DNA from 2 places in the Martelella mediterranea DSM 17316 genome. Region 2 is predicted to be linked to the other one. Evidence: predicted binding sites of a transcription regulator. Region 2 holds the regulator's gene; the other holds the start of a gene.
The links. The regulator LexA, encoded in region 2, represses DNA repair genes until DNA is damaged. The targets are predictions, from matches to a motif close to TGTTCNNNNTGTGTTCNG.
Positions count from the first base shown of each region.

Region 1 (9,806 bases), 520 kb from region 2:
GAGTGCATAGAAAATCCGTCCTTCGCCCGGCTCAAAATGCCGGAAGCTGGTCTGCACCGAAGGGGCGACGACCTCGATGCCGAGACGCTGCGCATCATGACGGAAATCGTTCAGCTTTTCGGTATTGGCCATGTCCAGCGTCATCGAGGCAGCGAGGAACTCGACCGGATAATGCGCCTTTAAGAAGGCGGTATGATAGGACACGATCGCATAGGCAGCGGCGTGGGACTTGTTGAAGCCGTAATTGGCGAATTTCGCGAGCAGATCGAAAATCTCGTTGGCCCGCTGCTTCTTGACACCCTTCTCAACCGCGCCCTCGACAAACCGGACCCGCTGCTTGTCCATCTGCTCCTTGATCTTCTTACCCATGGCGCGGCGCAGAAGGTCCGCTTCGCCGAGCGAATAGCCCGCCAGCACCTGCGCCACCTGCATCACCTGTTCCTGGTAGATGATCACGCCCTGGGTTTCGGCTAGCAGCGGGTCGATCAGCGGGTGGATCGATTCGATCTCCTCCTCATTATGCTTGCGCGCATTATAGACCGGGATGTTTTCCATAGGTCCGGGACGGTAGAGCGCCACCAGCGCAATCAGATCCTCGATGCGGTCGGGCCGCATGCCGATCAGCGCCTTGCGCATGCCGGCGCTTTCCACCTGGAACACGCCGACCGTCTCGCCGCGCGCCAACATTTCGTAGGATTCGGGATCATCCAGCGGGACGAGCGAGAGATCGACCACTATCCCCTTGCGGGCGATGAAATCGACGGCGGTCTTCAGCACCGTTAACGTCTTCAGCCCCAGGAAGTCGAACTTCACGAGGCCAGCCTGCTCCACCCATTTCATATTGAACTGGGTGACCGGCATGTCTGAGCGCGGATCGCGATACATCGGCACCAGCTGCGACAACGATCGGTCACCGATAACGATGCCCGCCGCATGGGTCGAAGCATGGCGGTAGAGCCCCTCGATCTTCTGTGCAATCGCGAGCAGCCGACCAACAATCGGCTCCTCCTCGGCGGCCTCCTGAAATTTGGGTTCGTCCTCGATCGCCTGGGCGAGCGTCACGGGGTTGGCGGGATTGTTGGGAACGAGTTTGGAAATGCGGTCGACCTGACCATAGGGCATTTCGAGCACGCGCCCGACGTCGCGCAGCGCCGCGCGGGCCTGCAGCGATCCGAAAGTAATGATCTGGGCAACCTGCGCGCGGCCGTATTTCTCTTGCACGTAGCGGATGACTTCCTCGCGCCGGTCCTGACAGAAGTCGATATCGAAGTCCGGCATCGACACGCGTTCGGGATTGAGGAAGCGTTCGAACAGCAGTGAGAAACGCAGTGGATCGACATCCGTGATCGTCAGGGCATAGGCGACCAGCGAACCCGCGCCGGAGCCGCGGCCGGGCCCCACCGGAATATCGCGTTCCTTCGACCATTTGATGAAGTCGGCAACGATCAGGAAGTAGCCCGGAAACTTCATGCCCTCGATCACGCCGAGCTCATAGTCAAGCCGCTCGAAATACTCTTCGCGCGTGTGGCCCGGGCTCAGGCCCACATGGGCGAGCCGCGCCTCCAGACCCTCACGCGCCTGCCGGCGCAATTCTGCGGCCTCCGCCCGCTCCGCTTCTTCGGGATCATCTGAGGCGCCGGTGAAGCGCGGCAGAATGGGCATGCGGGTATCCAGCACGAAGCTGCATCGGCGCGCGATCTCCACCGTGTTCTCGATCGCTTCGGGCAGATCGGCAAACAGAGCCGCCATTTCTTCCTGTGACTTCAGATAGTGATCCGGTGTCAGTCTGAAACGGCGATCGTCGGATACGATGGCATTGTGCGCCACCGCCATCAGCGCATCATGCGCCTCGAAATCATCGCGGCTCGGGAAAAACGCCTCATTGGTCGCAACCAGCGGAAGATCGAGTTCATAAGCGAGAGCGATAACCCGACGCTCGTGCTGGACGTCGAAGTTGCCGTGCCGCTGCACTTCCACGTAGAGCCGGTCGCCAAAAGCGGATTTCAGGAATGCGAGCCTTTCAGCGGCCTTCGCCTCGAAGCCGGAAATAACGGCTTCGTCGATCGGGCCGGTCCGCCCGCCGGTGAGCGCGATCAGTCCGTCCGAATGCGCGCTGAGCCATGACTTCGTTATATATATACTGTCATGCCCCTCTCCGCCGAGATAGGCCTCACTGACAAGATGCATGAGATTGGCATAGCCAGTCGGATCGGCGGCGAGTAGCACGATTGACGATTTCTTCGGCGGCAGATGTCCGCCGCTGCGGCGCTCGCCGTCGCCACCATCCTCCATATCGATCGACAACTGGCAGCCGATGATCGGCTGGAGCCCCTCGCCCACGGCCTTCTGGGAAAACTCCAGCGCGCAGAAGAGATTATTGGTATCGGTCACCGCAATTGCGGGCTGCCTGTCGGCTACGGCGAGCTTCATCACCGTTTTCAGCGGCAGCGCGCCCTCGAGCAGCGAATAGGCCGAGTGAACGCGCAAATGCACGAAACGAACCGCCTGCTCTTTGCCTTCAGCCTGCATCTCGAGATTACTCCTTCATCGCCGCCAAATCAGATACGTCACCTGATTTTGGCAGGCGAGCAACGCCGGTGCAATCGCTCGTCTCGCAATGCACAGAAACCTATAGCGAGCTCACGATCAACGCCATGCTGGCCAGAAACAGGCTGACTGAGAAGAAAGCCGCGATGTCGCGCAGAATATCGGTCATGATTGCCTCCGTTTTGCTTATAGTCCTTTTATGTTCTATTTTTGTTCTCATTTCAAGCCGGTTTATTGCCGACGAAGACGAACCACTGCGCACGAAGAGACTCGAAATCCGGGCAAGCATCTGAAAATATGTACTATATTGATAGAAGTCCGTTCCTGAAAAAAACCTCGACAGAGGCCGCTCTCCGGCACCTTTGTTCAGGTTTCATGCACAATTCGATCCGCCGCGCGAAGGCTCCCGGCGCCGTATTTCGGGTTCGACAAGAGCGAAGACTTCGCCCAAAGCCGTCGGCCGCGAAAGCGCGACAGACGAACCCGATTTTGCCTTTTCAGATAGCCCCGGTCGAAAGCAATCCCAAACTCCATTCGCGACTTGCATCGGGTATAAATTATACTCATAATACCCAGATGCAGAACAAGACCAAGCAGGTCGTCGCCGCTATCGGGCGGTGGCTGGACGACAGGATTGACAGGGCATCGCCGGGCGAAAGGCTTCCGACCGTCCGTCATCTGATGCGCGAATTCGGAACGGCGCAGCGCACCGTGGAGGCGGCGCTGAAGCCGTTTCTCGAGGACGGCCGTCTGATCGCCCGTCCGGGTGCGGGTATCGTCGTCGCCGGCATGCCCGAGGAGAAGGAGCCCGAGAATTATGCCGCGGACCTTCTTATACTCTATCGCAACTCCGACAGCAGGCTGGCGCGGGTGACGCTGCAGGAGGTCGCGACACGGATAAAGTCCGCCGGCTTTTCAGTGCTGCAGCTCGGCTTTTCGAGCGACGCCCAGGCGATCGACGTGCTGGAACGGATCGGGCGGTTCCGAGCCTGCCTCATTCAGGTGAATTTCGAGATTCTGACGGTCGCATTCCTGGCCGCCCTCCACAGGCAGGCCGACCATATCGTCATCGACGGGGTTTCGGCGACCGGCATCGATGTCGACGCCATCGGCACCAATTGGCGCGAGGCGCTGTCGATCGCCTTCCGCACCTTCAGGGAAAGCGGCCACGACAAGATCGCCTTTCTGACATCGGCCCATCATGCCCGCCAGATCGCCATGGCGCGCCGCGAGTTCCACCTGCTCGGCAGCTTCCTTCCCGATCCAGACCAGCGCTTTCTGATCGAGCTGAACGCGCTGCCCGGCAGCTATCAGATCGACGACATTGCCGCGGCCATCGGTCGGCATGCCGATGTCGAGGGGCGGCTTCCGTTCACGGCGTTGATCGCCTGGGGCGTTGTCGAAGGTTTCATTCTGGAACGCGCGCTCGCCAAACTCGGCCTCGAAGCGGGCCGCGACCTCAGCGTCATCATGCTCGGCAGCACGGATTTTCAATCGGAGCATCTCGGCCGATTCGACGTGGTGGGCAACAGCCACGACGAAAAGCTTGCGGTGTTCGAGCGGATCATCCGCGCGCGAATCGCCGACAGGCCGGAGGAGCCGCAGACCCATTATCTCCCCATTTCCTACGTCCGCCATGGTTCGGTGATCGATCTCCACACCGATTGAGTACATCATTTATTGTACGCATAAATATACTCAAATACCATCCAATGCCGATAACGAATACAAGTGCAGAGGCGTTGAATGCTCCAGGAGCCGGTCCAGCAGAAAACCACGGGCGTCGCCATCATCGGCGCCGGCGAGCGCGGCATTTATTATGTCGGCTCGCGCATGGCCGAAATCGCGGCGGAGACCGGCTTTCGCATCATCGGCGTGTTCGACCGGCTGGAAGACCGCGCCGGCTATGCCGCCGACCATCTGAACGGGCTCTACGGCAAGGCGGGCATCCGCCAAGCCGTGCGGATATTTGAAAGCCTGGAAGCCGCCGTCGCGGATCCGGCCGTCGATCTCGTAATCGTCACCACCCATACCAACGCCCATCGCGCGCCGGTCGAGGCGGCGATCGCGGCCGGCAAGCGTGTCTATCTGGACAAGCCTATCTCGGTGACGCTCGATGACGCGGAAGCCATTCAGGCGGCGGAAAGGCGCTCCGGTCAGCCAGTACTGATGGCATTCACCCGACGCTACGAAAAGCCGTGGGTCGAGACGGTGAAGCTTGCCCATTCCGGCCGCATTGGCGATCCACAGATGATCCTTCTGCGCTCGGTCATCCCCTATACCCGCTATCTCCAGCTCTGGCACCGCAAGCAGGCGCTGTCGGGCGGCGCGCTCAACGACAAGTGCTCGCATCATTTCGACGTGCTGAACTGGGTTGCGCGGGCCCGCCCGCTTTCCGTCACGGCCATTGGCGGCCGCAGCAATGTGTTTCCGCCCGACCCGAACGCGCCGGAGCGCTGTTCGCTCTGCGACCGGGACTGTCCCTATCGCCGCCATGAAACGCTGGTTGACCGCTTCGAGGGCGCAGGCGCCATCGCCAATCCGAGTTGGGGCGAGGCGGCGCTGCCGGAGGACCGCAACGATACCTGCGTCTATCGGCCGGGCGCCGACATCGACGACCACGCCATCGTCACCATCCGCTATGAAAACGGCGTGTCGGCCTGTCTGTTCTTCGCCATTTTCGGCCCCTGGGCCGAGGATCAGGAAACGCTGGAAATCGTCGGCTCCTCGGGTCGTATCCGGATGGAGCGTCATTCCGGCGAAATCGATATCGTCGAGGATTACGGCCGCAAGCACGGCACGCTCGGCTTTACCAGCCCGGACCGCAGCTCGACCCATTTTGGCGCCGATCTCGAGCTTGTGCGCACGCTCCGCCGCTTCATGGACGGCGAAAACCCGCCCGTCGGCATCGATGATGGCGTTGCCTCGCTGCGGATCGTTCTGGCGGCGCAGAAATCCATGAAGAATGGCGGCATGCCCGTCGATCCCGAAACCCAGGAGTTTGCGAAATGACCCGCCGTTTCCCCGAACGCCTGACCCCACTTGCCAACCGGCTCGGCCTTCAGCCGCTGTTCGGCGACATCCACAACCACTGCGCCCTCTCTTACGGCCACGGCCGGCTGGAGGACGCGCTGGCCCGCGCCGCCCTGCAACTCGACTTCGTCTCCATCACCGGACATGCCGCCTGGCCCGATATGCCGGTCGACGTGCCGGAGGTCGCCCATATCGTCGATTTCCACGTCAAGGGTTTTGCCAAACTCAAGGCCAACTGGAAGGACCATTTCGAAGTGCTGAAAGCCTTCGAGAATCCCGGCCGCTTCGCCGTGTTTCCCGGCTACGAGATCCACTCGTCGGAACATGGCGACTACACGATCGTCTATGGCGACCTCGATGTCGCCGAACCGGAACTTGCCGATAGCCCGGCCGAACTGAAGCAGGCGCTTCGCAGCGCCAAGGGCGACAGCGCCCTCGCCTTTCCGCATCATATCGGCTACCGGCAGGGCGCGCGCGGCATCAACTGGGATACGTTCGATCCCGAACTGTCGCCCTTCGTCGAGATGTTCTCGATGCATGGATGCGCGGAAGAATCCGAATCCGAACGCTCCTATCTGCATTCCATGGGTCCGGTGGACGGCGCATCGACCATGCGCGCGGGGCTGAAGCGCGGCGCGGTCTTCGGCATCGTCGGCAATACCGACCATCATTCCGCATTCCCCGGCTCCTATGGCCATGGCCGCATGGCGGTCTACGCGGCAGATGACAGTCGGGACGCGATCTTCAAGGCGATGCGCGCGCGTCGCACCAATGCGCTGACCGGCGACAATATTCACCTGCTGACGGCGATCGGCGACACCGTGCAGGGCGGTATCACAGCGCCCTCGCCCGACGCCGCCTTGGAAATCGAAGCGATCGGCGGCGGTTTCATCGATAGCATCGATATCTTCCGAAACGGCGAACTGTTCGAGCGTATCTCGCCCGAACTGAGCCCCGCACCGATCGAGGCCGGGAGCGAAGCGGAAACCATCCTGTTTGTCGAACTCGGCTGGGGCGCGCGCGGCAGGAGCCATGACTGGTCCGGCGAAATCACGCTGGAAGGCGGCGAGATCACCGGGCTGGAGCCCCGTTTTCGCGGCGCGGAGATCGTCTCACCGCTCGAGGGCGAGGACGAGGCGGCGCGATTGCCGAGCCTGCACCTTGAAGATGGCGAGGTCCGGTTCTCCGTCACCGCCGCAGCCAACCCCAACAACGTCACCTCCGCCACCCAGGGCTTTGCCATCCGAATGAAGACCGGACCCGGGGCGCGGCTGAAGGCGACGCTTTCGGGCAAGCAGCTCGATATTGCTCTCGATCAGCTTTTCGAGGGCGCGCTTTCGGGCAATCTCGGCCCGATCGACAGCCCCGCTTTTCGCTTCCACGCCCTGCCGCGACCGCACCAATGGCAATGGCATGGCACGGTCGCGCTCGGCGCATTGGCCGACGGCGAGACCATCTATGTGAGGCTGCGCGAGAAGACCGGGCAGATGGCCTGGACCTCGCCGATTTTCTGCAGAAGGGAGGCGTGAGACGAGACAGGCGAAACCGCCGGATCGCAAGATCGGGCCCATACGGGCAATGACGGCAAGGCCGTGATACGGCGATGCGCCGGATTGCCCGGACAACAGGAAAGCGGCCCCCGATGGACCGGCTTTCAACCGCGGGAACTTTTGAAAACCGGACCTGACAAAGGCCGGAGGGAGAACAGGCAATGAAGCATTTTGGAAAATTCACGGGCGTGCTGCTCGGCGCAAGCGCGCTGATGGCGGTCTCGGCCGGCGCCGTCGAACTCAACATCGTCCATGGCGCCATCGGCAAGGATAACGAGGTTCTGCGCAAGGAGCTCGACCGCTATGAGGAGATGACCGGCAACACGGTCAACATCGTCTCCATGCCGGAATCGACGACCGACCAGTTCGGCCAGTACAAGCTCTGGCTTTCGGCCAAGTCGCCGGATATCGACGTCTACCGCATCGACGTCATCGGCGCGCCGCAGCTTGCCGACCACTTCGTCGACCTGACGGAGGCGACCGCCGATATCATCGACCAGTTCGTTCCGGCAGCCGTTGAATCGCAGACCGTCGACGGCAAGCTCGTCGCGCTGCCGATGTTCCTCGGCGCCCCGGCGCTCTACTACCGAACGGATCTTCTGGAAAAATACGATCAACCGGTTCCCGAGACCTGGGACCAGATGACCGAAACCGCGAAGGTCATCATGGATGGCGAGCGGGCCGAGGGCAATGGCGACATGTGGGGCTTCGTCTTCCAGGGCGCGCCCTATGAGGGCCTGACCTGCAACGGCCAGGAATGGATCTATTCCTATGGCGGCGGCCGGATCGTCGAGCTTGACGGCTCGATCGGCATCAACAATCCGGAAGCGGCCGAAGCGCTGAACATGGCGAAATCCTGGGTCGGTACCATCGCGCCCCAGGGCGTGCTCAACTACATGGAAGAGGATGCGCGCGGCGTGTTCCAGTCGGGCAATGCGGTATTCATGCGCAACTGGAACTATGCCTATGCGCTGGCCGATGGTCCGGATTCTCCGGTCAAGGGCAAGTTCGACGTGACCACGCTGCCCGTCGGCGGCGAGGGCGACAGTTCGGCGGCGACGCTGGGCGGCTGGCATCTCGCCGTTTCCAAATATTCACCCAACCCGGACGAAGCGATCGAACTGGTGAAGTTCCTCAACAACTTCGAAAACCAGAAGGAACGCGCGATCGAGACCTCGCGTCCGCCGACGGTGACGGCCGTCTACGACGATCCGGAAGTGGCCGAGGCCCAGCCCTTCATTCCGCGCTGGAAGCCGGTGGTGCTCAACGCCCTGCCGCGCCCGTCGGCCGCCACCAAGCGCAAATATAACGAGGTCTCCTCGGAATTCTGGACCGCCGTGCATGATACGCTTTCAGGCGACGGCACCGCCGAGCAGAACCTCGCCAAGCTGGAAGCCAAGCTGAAGCGCCTGCGCGGCAACGGCTGGTAAGACATAACGGCGCCGCCCGCACCCCGGCGCGGCGCCGTTTTGCGCAAGAGAAGAAGGGAACGGAACATGGCAGAACCGGTCGAAAAATCGACCCTGTCGCATCAGCGCGTCGTCTCGGCCTGGGTGTTCCTGGCGCCGATGCTGGCAGTGCTGGCCGTGGTCGCGGTCTATCCGCTGGTCAGAACGATCTATTTCGGCTTCACCGATGCGTCGATCGATTTCCCCGGCCAGGCGCAATGGATCGGCTTCCGCAACTACCTCGAATATCTCGACTTTGGCGACGGAACCGGCGAATTCTACGGGCTTCTCGCCGACCCCGACTGGTGGCGGGCGGTCTGGAACACGCTGCGCTTCACCTTCTTCTCGGTGCTGTTCGAAACCATTTTCGGCATGGTCATCGCGCTGGTGCTCAACACCCAGTTTCCCGGCCGCGCGCTGGTGCGCGCCGCCGTTCTCATCCCCTGGGCAATCCCCACCATCGTCTCGGCCAAGATGTGGGCGTGGATGATGCATGACCAGTTCGGCATTTTGAACGATATCCTGATGAAACTGCACATCATCGCCGAGCCAGTAGCCTGGACGGCCAATCCCGACACCGCGCTTCTCGCCGTGCTGATCGTCGATATCTGGAAGACCACGCCCTTCATGGCGCTGCTGATCCTCGCCGGCCTGCAGATGGTGCCGAAGGACATGTATGAGGCGGCGAAGCTTGACGGCATTCATCCCGTGCGCGTGTTCCGCAAGGTCACGCTGCCGCTGATCATGCCGGCCGTGCTGGTGGCGATCGTGTTCCGCGCACTGGATGCGCTGCGCGTCTTCGACATCGTCTATGTGCTGACCCCCAACAATCCCAATACCGCCACCATGTCGGTGTTCGCGCGCGAGAACCTGTTCGATTTCGACCAGTTCGCCTATGGCTCGGCGGCTTCCACCCTGCTGTTCCTGATCATCGCGCTTCTGACGATCGGCTTCATCCGCGCCACCCGCATGAACCTTGGAGGTGAGCGATGACCATCCCCACTCCCGTCAAACGCATCGCGTTCTACGCGCTCGTTCTGGTCATTCTCGTTCAGGCCCTGTTTCCGTTCTACTACGCGATCCTGACCTCGCTGGAGAATGGCCAGGCGCTGTTCGAGGTCAATTACCTGCCGAAGGCGGTCACCTTCGACAATTACCAACACATGCTGACCGACGGCGTTTTCGGCCACCAGATCTTCAACTCGATCTTCGTCGCCACCGTCGTCGT
Region 1 is NZ_CP020330.1:2,878,528-2,888,333, reverse strand. Features, by position in the region: gene dnaE (DNA polymerase III subunit alpha) at 1-2,529, opposite strand, end outside; gene Mame_RS13465 (GntR family transcriptional regulator) at 3,124-4,215, shown strand; gene Mame_RS13460 (Gfo/Idh/MocA family protein) at 4,294-5,559, shown strand; gene Mame_RS13455 (hypothetical protein) at 5,556-7,109, shown strand; gene Mame_RS13450 (ABC transporter substrate-binding protein) at 7,292-8,560, shown strand; gene Mame_RS13445 (carbohydrate ABC transporter permease) at 8,627-9,571, shown strand; gene Mame_RS13440 (carbohydrate ABC transporter permease) at 9,568-9,806, shown strand, end outside.
Region 1: the regulator LexA is predicted to act here: its motif matches at 2,748-2,765, upstream of dnaE (DNA polymerase III subunit alpha).

Region 2 (9,806 bases):
GCCTCCATCAGTTCGGCGAAATCCTTGTAGGGCGCATCGGCGTTCACCGAGATCAGCGGCGCATTGGCGACGTGGAGGTAGATCCGGTAATCGTCGATGTTGGACTCTTCGAGCAGGCCGGAAACGGCATAGGTGGCGTTGTTGGCGATCGCGTTCGCGGTCCAGGTATAACCGTCACGCGGGGCGTCCATCGCCGCCTTGGTGCCGATCGATCCGGATGCGCCCGGCTGGTTGACCACAACGACTTCCGTGCCGAGCGCTTCGGCAAGGATCGGAGCAACGACGCGGGTGACTTGGTCGGTCGAACCGCCCGCCGACCACGGCACGATGATGTTGATCGGCCGGTCGGGCTGCCAGGTTTGGGCGGTGGCCGCGCCGGCGGCGAACATGGCGATTGCGGCTGCGGAAACAGCCAGTTTCGAAAGCATGGACATGATAGTCTCCTCCCTTGACTACTGGATAGTAGGTTACGGGCACCTGACCTCATGTCAAGTGACCGGGCTCCGCAGTTTCCGGCCGATCCGCCAGGGAAGCGCTCCTCTCGCTCTTCCCTGGCCTACCGGCCGCCTGCCTGCGCAAGCAGGTAATTCAAACTCAGCAGCAGCCGGCTGCGCGTTCGATGATGACCTGCATCACCGCGTCCGGATCGCGCTTCCACCAGTTCTCCGCTGAAAAAATCTCAACCTCGTTCAATCCGGAAAAGCCCTCGGCCTCCACGGCTGCGCGAAGGTCCGGGATATCGATGACGCCATCGCCCATCATGCCGCGGTCGTTCAGCATGTCGGTGGTCGGCACCAGCCAGTCGCAAAGGTGAAACGCCATCAGCCGCGCCTTCCCCGCGCGGGCGATCTGGGCTTTCACCTCGGGGTCCCACCAGATGTGGTAGACGTCGGCGGCAACGCCGATGCCGTCACCGAGCCGGTCACAGATGTCGAGCGCCTGCGCCATGGTGTTCACCGCTGCCCGGTCGGCCGCATACATCGGATGCAGCGGCTCGATGGCGATCTTCACCCCGACAGTGCGGGCATAGTCGAGCGTTTTGGCCAGCCCTTCCTCGATCATGGCGCGGGCGCCGTCGAGATCGCGGCTTCCCTTGGGCAGACCTCCGACCACCATGACGAGGCATTCGGCGCCGATGGTGGCGGCCTCGTCCACGGCAAGGCGATTGTCCTCCAGAACGGCGTCCGTCAGCGCGCCTTCGGCCGTATACCATCCGCCGCGGCAAAGGCCGGAAACGGCAAGCCCGGCATCGCGGATCTGGCGGGCGGCCTTCTCCGCACCGAGCGCCTGCAGCTGATCGCGCCATGGCGACAGGCCGCCGAACCCGTGGCGGGCGCAGCCTTCGATCGCCTGATCGAGCTTCCATTGCGCCCGCGTGGTCGCTGTGTTCAGCGAAAGCCTTTCGGGGGTGATCACCGCCATGCCGTCAGACCCCGATGCCGTGGGTGGCCATCACCCGCGCGGTGCGGGCTGCGGCCATCTCGGTATCCGCGATCAACCCCGCCGCATCGGCAAGGCGCACGATCTCGGCCAGGTGCTGCGCCGAGCGGGCGCTCTGCTGGCCGCCGAGCATGGTGAAATGGTCCTGATGGCCCATCAGATAGGCGAGGAAGACGACGCCGGTCTTGTAGTAGCGCGTCGGCGCCTTGAAGATGTGGCGCGACAGCGGCACGGTCGGCTCCATCACCGCGCCCCAGCGCTGCATGTCACCTTTCGCCAACGCCGCAAGCCCGGTCGCGGCAACCGGCGCGATCGGATCGAAGATGCCAAGCAAAGCATGGCTATAGCCGTGATCGTCGCCGGCGATCAGCTCCGGATAGTTGAAGTCGTCGCCGGTATACATTTTCACACCATCCGGCAGGCGGCGGCGCATGGCGATTTCCTTTTCGGCCGAAAGCAGCGAAATCTTGATGCCGTCGACCTTGTCGGCATTGTCCTCGATGATCTTGAGGCAGGTATCCATCGCCGCCATGTGGTCGGCGCTCGCCCAGTAGCCTTGAAGCGCCGGGTCGAACATCTCGCCGAGCCAGTGCAGCACGGCCGGCTGCTTCAGGCCGGAAAGGATGCGGCCATAGACGCGGGCGTAATCGTCAGCGCTGTTCGCGACCTTGCAGAGCGCGCGCGACGCCATCAGGATCACCTGACCGCCGGTGGCCTCCACCGCCTCGCACTGCATTTCGTAAGCCGCGATCACGTCGTCGATGGTCTTGGCATCCGCCGGATCAAGGTGGTCGGTGCCCGCGCCGCAAGCAATCGAATGACCGCCGGCTTTCGCTTCCTTCACGGAACGCTGGATCAGCTCCAGAGAGGTCGGCCAGTCCATGCCCATGCCGCGCTGGGCGGTGTCCATGGCTTCCGCCACGCCAAAGCCGAGCGACCAGAGATGGCGGCGAAATGCCATCGTCTTGTCCCAGTCGACATTGCAGTCCGACCACGGATTGTTGTCGGCGAGCGGATCGACCACGACATGGGCGGCGGCGAACACCTTGCGGTTCCACGGGCCCCTGTCCGGCGTCACGCCGGCGCCGGAAAAGGAGAAGGTCTCGATGCCGCCGGAAGCGGTCGGAAGCTTGATAGCGCTCATGATCAGATTCCCAGATCTTCGAGGTCGACCCAACGGCGTTCGCGGGCGCTTTTATATCCGGCCTCCGCAAGCTGCACGCCCTTGGCGCCCTCGGTCAGCGTATAGGCCCAGGGACCGTCTTCCAGGACATGGCGCAGGAACTGCTCCCACTGCACCTTGAAGCCGTTGTCGAAGACGGTGTTGTCCGGCACGTCCTGCCAGTCCTCGAAGAAGTTCATCTTCTGCGGTTCGTCGGGGTTCCACACCGGCTTCGGCGTATTGGCGCGGTGCTGACTGTAGCACTTGTGCAACCCGGCAACGGCGGAGCCGTGGGTGCCGTCGATCTGGAAGGTTACGAGATCGTCGCGGCGAACGCGGGTGCACCAGCTTGAATTGATATGCGCGACGATATCGCCTTCCAGCATGAAGGTCGCATAGGCAGCGTCATCGGCGGTTGCCTTGTATTCCCTGCCCTGTTCATCAATGCGGGCCGGGATATGGGTCGCGGTGGTGCAGGAGACCGACTTGACCGGGGCGACGACATTATCCAGCACGTAGCGCCAATGGCAGAGCATGTCGGAAACCATGCCGCCGCCATCCTCGGCGCGGTAGTTCCAGCTCGGACGCTGCGCCGGCTGGTCCTCGCCGGTAAACACCCAGTAGCCGAATTCGCCCTTCACCGACAGGATCTTGCCGAAGAAGCCATTGTCGCGCAGGCGCTTCAGCTTGACGAGGCCCGGCAGATCGAGCTTGTCGTGAACGATGCCGTTCTTGACGCCCTTTTCCTTGGCATAGCGCGCGATCTCGACGGCCTCTTCCAGACCCTCGGAGACCGGCTTTTCGGAATAGACATGCTTGCCGGCATCGATCGCCTTTTTCAGCAACGTCGGGCGCAGCTTGGTGGAGGCGGCATCGAAGAAGATGACATTGTAAGGGTCGGCAAGCGCCGCATCGAGATCGGTGGTGACGCGCTCAACGCCGTGGCGCTTCGCCAGTTCCTCGATCTTGGCGGCATTGCGGCCGACGATGATCGGGTCCGGCATCACAAGCGAGCCGTCACTCAAACGCAGACCGCCCTGATCACGGATCGCGAGCACCGAGCGGATAAGATGCTGGTTCATTCCCATGCGGCCGGTGACGCCGTGCATGATGATCCCGATACGATTGGTATCAGCCATAGAATTCCTCCCTGAACTTGCTCATTACCTACCAGTTAGTAATAAACGCGTCAACACGGCAGACTGACAAAAATTGATAGCGCGGAAGCGGTAGACATGTGGATGCTCTTGCGAGCGAAACCGGACAGGAAAACGCCGGCGGCGATGTTACGTCGGCGCCGGAGAGCCGCAGATTGATGGTCGCCGGTTCGGGTTTCTCGTGACGCGGTTGCGGCCGATCAGTCGGCGCCGAAAAGGTCGCGGGTGAAGACCTTTTCGGCGACATCGCGGATTTCATCGGTCATTCTGTTCGCAACGATCAGGTCGGCATTGTTCTTGAAAGCGTCCAGATCCCTGCTCACAGGCGAATTGAAGAAGGAAGCGTCCTTCAGCGCCGGTTCGTAGACGGTGACCGGTATGCCCTTGGCCTTGATCCGCTTCATGATGCCCTGAACGGAGGATTGGCGGAAATTGTCGGAACCCGCCTTCATCACCAGCCGGTAGATGCCGACCGACTTCGGCTTCAGCGCGATGATGCGTTCGGCGATGAAGTCCTTGCGGGTGGTATTGGCGTCGACGATGGCGCGAATCAGGTTCTGCGGCACCTCCGAATAATTGGCCAGAAGCTGCCTTGTGTCCTTGGGAAGGCAGTAGCCGCCATAGCCGAAGGATGGGTTGTTGTAATGGTCGCCGATGCGCGGATCGAGGCCGATGCCCTCGATGATCTGCCGCGAATCCATGCCGTGGGTGACGGCATAGCTGTCGAGTTCGTTGAAATAGGCGACGCGCATGGCGAGATAGGTGTTGGCGAACAGCTTGATCGCCTCGGCCTCCGACTCCCCGGTGTAGAGCACCGGAACATCCTTCTTCAGCGCGCCCTCGACCAGAAGGCCGACAAAGGTCTCCGCCCGGGCGGAACGCTCGCCGATGACGATGCGCGAAGGATTGAGGTTGTCGAAAAGCGCCCGCCCCTCGCGCAGGAATTCCGGGGAGAAGATGATGCGGTCGCTTTGAAAGGCAAGCCGCGTGCGGTCGGTAAAGCCCACCGGCACGGTGGATTTGATGATGATCGTCGCGGCGCTGCCCGAGGCCAGCACATCACTTATAACCCTGGTCACCGACGAGGTGTCGAAGTGATTGGTCTCGGGATCGTAATTGGTCGGCGTGGCGACGATCACGAAATCGGCATCGCGATAGGCGGCCGCCGCTTCGGTCGTCGCCTTCAGCCGCAGCGGCTTTTCCGCCAGATAGCGTTCGATCTCACTGTCAACGATCGGACTCCTGCCGGCATTCAGCCCATCCACCCGCCCCGGATCGATATCGATCGCCACCACCTCGTGGTTCTGCGCCAGCAGGACCGCGTTCGAAAGCCCGACATAGCCGATACCGGCAACCGCGATTTTCATGTTTCACTCCAGATCGATCCAGTGGCCCGGTCACGCTCGCCGGTTTATCGCCCACGACACATGAATTGGCAAGCCGCCCGGCACGCGCTCAGGCTGCCAACTGGACGGCTTTCGGCATGGAATGGCTTTTGAGACGAGACTGGCCTGCCGGTTTGTCGATTCGGCGCCCGACCCGCATCGGCGGTGCGAAACCCCTTGATTGCCGGGCCTGGGGGCGGACTTGCGGAACACAGTGAGAACATGTATATTCGTTCTGGATTTGTTTCGAAGGGCCAGGGGCAGGAAATGCTGACACGCAAACAACAGGAATTGCTGTATTTCATTCACGAACGGATGAAAGAGACCGGTATTCCGCCATCCTTCGACGAAATGAAGGAAGCGCTGGACCTCGCGTCGAAATCCGGCATTCACCGGTTGATCACCGCGCTGGAGGAACGCGGCTTCATCCGCCGGCTCCCCAACCGCGCGCGGGCGCTTGAAATCCTGCGCATGCCGGACAGCGTCATCGGCCAGCAGCCGCGCCGGGGCTTTTCGCCAAGCGTGATCGAGGGCTCGCTCGGCAAGAAACAGGAAGAGCCAAAGGCGCCGGCCAGCGCCAATGACGGCGGCTCGACCGGTATTCCGGTCATGGGTCGGATTGCCGCCGGCGTGCCGATTTCGGCGATCCAGGAAAACACCCATCAGATCATCGTGCCGGCGGAAATGCTGGGCGCGGGCGAACATTACGCGCTGGAGGTGCAAGGCGATTCGATGATCGAGGCCGGGATTTTCGACGGCGACACCGTGATCATCCGCAATATCTCCACCGCCTCGCCCGGCGATATCGTCGTGGCGCTCGTCAATGACGAGGAGGCGACGCTGAAGCGGTTCCGCCGCAAGGGCGCGTCGATCGCGCTGGAAGCGGCCAACCCCGCTTACGAGACCCGCATTTTCGCCGCCAACCAGGTCAAGGTGCAGGGCAAGCTGGTCGGCCTGATCCGCCGTTACCACTGAAGGTCAGGGTCTCAGGAACCGCGATGACCGGCAGGTATTCGCCGGAGCGCCAGTCATAGAGCCGGTGCCTGTTCCACGGGCGCGTGAGCGCTCTGACCGACGTGCTGATTGAGAGTGTCATGGGGCCGCAGGGCGATTGTGATGGCGTGGACGGCGGAGCTGCGGCGTCCGCTTTGCCTACTCTCAGCGGATTGGCATTGCTTGCTTGCTGAACGATTGCCTCACCCCTGTCCGGCTCCGCAACCGAGCGCCGTATGTCGCCATCGTCCCTAGTTCGACTGGCAGTCGGCGGCAGCGTGAATTGGAAGGCGCCGTGCTGGCGGCGCATCGCCGGCGTGACGAGGTATGCGCCGGAGCGGCAGATCTGGAAACCGGGGCGGTAGCGGCTAACGACGATATCGGCATTGTCGCAGGCAAGGCCGGCAAAGGCCGGCCGGTCGACCGTCATGAGCCTGAGTTCCATGAAGAGCCCGTAGCACCATGCATCCTTCTTGCAGTGGAAGATGCCGGGCGTTCGACCTGCTTCGGTGATCGTATCGCGGAGCGCCCGCGCGGCGCTCGCCATATCCGCTGCTTCCAGCCGCGCGAAGCGATCCTCCTCATCCAGCACCAGCGCGCTTTCTTCCACAGGCGGCAGCGTCTCTGCGAGCGCAAGCGCCGTTTCCCATTGCTCGAACACGAAGGATGGTGGCCGCTTCGTTGTGAGCGCCGCGACATCGCCGGTGACGAATGCGACGAGGTTGCCATCATCCGCCACCAGGATTTGCGACGGCGAAGGCTCGCGCGGCCATGAAATCAGTGCAACGGAAACCGCCATTGGGATCACGCCGAGAAGCCGCAGCCGCGTGCGCAACAGCACGAGCGGCAGGAAGCCGGCCAGGAACAACAGCAGAAATCCCTCCGGAGCGCGACCAGTGGTAAACGCGCCGCCGAGGCCGTCGACCCATGTCGCCGCCCGCATCACCCAATCAAGCCCCCAGCCCATGACGAACAGAAACGGCGCGTGAAGGTTGAGCGGCATGGCGATGAGCGACAACAAGCCCGCCGGCATGACGATGAAGGTGACGACCGGCATGGCGAGCAGATTGCCGAGGAGCCCGTAGCCGGCAATACGCGAAAAGTGATGGATAGCGAAGGGCGTCGTCGACAATCCGCCGATCAGCGCGGTGAGGACGATGCCGGAGGCCGCGATCCAGAGCCAGCGGAGCGGTCCCCGGCTTTGGCGAAAGCCTTCAGCGGGCCGGCGCTGCCATGCGCCATAGCCCGCGATCAGCGCGAGCGTGGCGGCAAAGGACATCTGCATGCCCGGCCCCACCACTTCGGCGGGCGTCACGATCAGGATCACGAGCGCGGCAAGCGCCACATTGCGCAGGCTGATCGCCGGCCGGTCGAAGATCGCCGCCGCCAGCATGACGGCCAGCATGATGAAGGCCCGTTCGGCGGACACCTGCATGCCCGAGATCAGCAGATAGAACAGCGCCGCCGCGATCGCCGCCGCCGCTGCGATCTTCTTCGTCGAAACCGCCTCGGCGGCGCGCGGCGACAGCGCCAGCAACAGCCTGAGGCTGGAGAAGAAAATGCCGGCGGCCAGCGCCATATGCAGGCCGGAAATGGCAATGATGTGGGCAAGGCCGGCGTTGCGCAGCGCATCGAGCATGTCGTCGCTCAGCGCCCGGCGCTCGCCGGTGATGATCGCATTGGCAAAGGCGCCGGTGTCGCCCGCAAGCACCGCACGAGTGCGCCCGGCAATGCCGTCGCGTATCCGCTCGATCGCAAAACCCGCCCGCGCATTGAGGCCCGGCGCGGGCGCGACGCCGATATCCGCCGGCGGCCCATAGAAGAAACCCACCGCGCCAATGCCGTCGAAATAGGACAGGAACCCGAAATCAACCAGGCCGGGCATGACCGGCGCGGAAGGCGGCAGCAACCGGCCAAGCCCCTGAATGGCGTGCCCGATGCCAACAGGCGGCAAATTGCCGCGGGCGACAAGCGTGACGCGTTCGGGCGGGCGATGGATCACGGGGTCGTCCGTCGCCGTCACCTGCACCAAGTAGCGCCAGCCGGTTTCCGTCGGCTCGCGGCTCTCAACGACGCCGGTGATATGGGTGGTCACGGCCGAATCGAGCATCACAGTTGCGCGCCGCGCCGTCTCCAGCTCCGCAAGCAGCGCGCCGCAGAGGAACAGCGCGATGCAGGCGCTGGCAACGGGCAGCAAGCCTCTGCCGTTGCGCAGCAAGACGGCCGCGAACACCGCCAGACCGCCATAGATTCCAAGGCCCAGCGAAGACGGGCTCTCGGCGAGCGAAAACCACCAGCCTATTCCCGCTGCCAGCGCCACCGGCACCATGAGGAACGGACGACCGAATGCCTGCTCCTCGCGCCACAGTGCGGCTATATCGAACCGCCCGGCCCGGCCCGCGTCACGCTGATAAAAATCGGCCTCGCGCTCGCCTTTCGGTTGGCGCTTTCTGAAGGCCGCCCGAAACCGGGCGGGCACCGCGCGTCGGCTCTCCGCACCGTCTATCTCGCTCGTGCCTGCCCCGCTCCCGCGCATCCGCAATCACCGCCCCACAACTTTTACATGTTGTGGCCAATGCTAATCGATTGCAATGCAAGCGCTGGCGGCAGAAGCAAAATTTTCCTTTTCTAAACCCCGTAAAACTTGCTAAACGCAGATATTACTCATCACCCGCCGCGCGGCTTCGTCGGCTTGGCAACACCCTGCCAATCCTATAGCTAATGAAAATCCCGATTGGCTTCGACAGCGTATTCGCGCCGGAAATTTGGAGGATAGGATGACGGAAACTGGAAAACTAAAACTCGACGGTCAGGAATTCGAACTGTCGGTGGAAGAAGGCACGTTCGGCCCCAAGGTCATCGACATCGCGTCGCTCTACAAGCAGTCGGGCATGTTCACCTACGACCCGGGTTTCACCTCGACGGCCTCGTGCAAATCCAAGATCACCTATATCGACGGCGACAACGGCATTCTGCTGCACCGCGGCTATCCGATCGACCAGCTCGCCGAAAACGCCGACTTCCTGGAGGTTTGCTATCTGCTGCTGTTCGGCGAACTGCCGACGGCCACGCAGAAGAAGGATTTCGATTTCCGCGTGACCCATCACACGATGATTCACGATCAACTCACGAGGCTCTTTACCGGTTTCCGCCGTGATGCCCATCCCATGGCCATCATCTGCGGCGCCGTTGGAGCCATGTCTGCCTTCTACCACGACTCGATCGACATCTCCGATCCCTACAAGCGCGAGATCGCCAGCATCCGCATGATCGCCAAGATCCCGACGATCGCGGCCATGGCCTACAAATACCACGTCGGCGAGCCCTTCGTGTATCCGCGCAACGACCTCGGCTATGCCGCCAACTTCCTGCACATGTGCTTCGCCACGCCGTGCGAGGAATACAAGGTCAATCCGATTCTTTCGCGCGCGCTCGACCGCATCTTCATCCTTCATGCCGATCACGAGCAGAACGCCTCGACCTCGACCGTGCGGCTTGCCGGTTCCTCGGGCGCCAATCCGTTCGCCTGCATCGCGGCCGGCATCGCCTGCCTGTGGGGTCCGGCTCATGGCGGCGCCAACGAGGCTGCGCTCAACATGCTGCAGGAAATCGGCTCGGTCGAGCGCATCCCGGAATATATCAACCGCGCCAAGGACCGCGATGATCCCT
Region 2 is NZ_CP020330.1:3,400,516-3,410,321, forward strand. Features, by position in the region: gene Mame_RS15845 (tripartite tricarboxylate transporter substrate binding protein) at 1-434, opposite strand, end outside; gene Mame_RS15850 (sugar phosphate isomerase/epimerase family protein) at 595-1,422, opposite strand; gene Mame_RS15855 (dihydrodipicolinate synthase family protein) at 1,427-2,584, opposite strand; gene Mame_RS15860 (Gfo/Idh/MocA family protein) at 2,587-3,741, opposite strand; gene Mame_RS15865 (nucleotide sugar dehydrogenase) at 3,960-5,126, opposite strand; gene lexA (transcriptional repressor LexA) at 5,412-6,119, shown strand; gene Mame_RS15875 (ComEC/Rec2 family competence protein) at 6,073-8,673, opposite strand; gene gltA (citrate synthase) at 8,915-9,806, shown strand, end outside.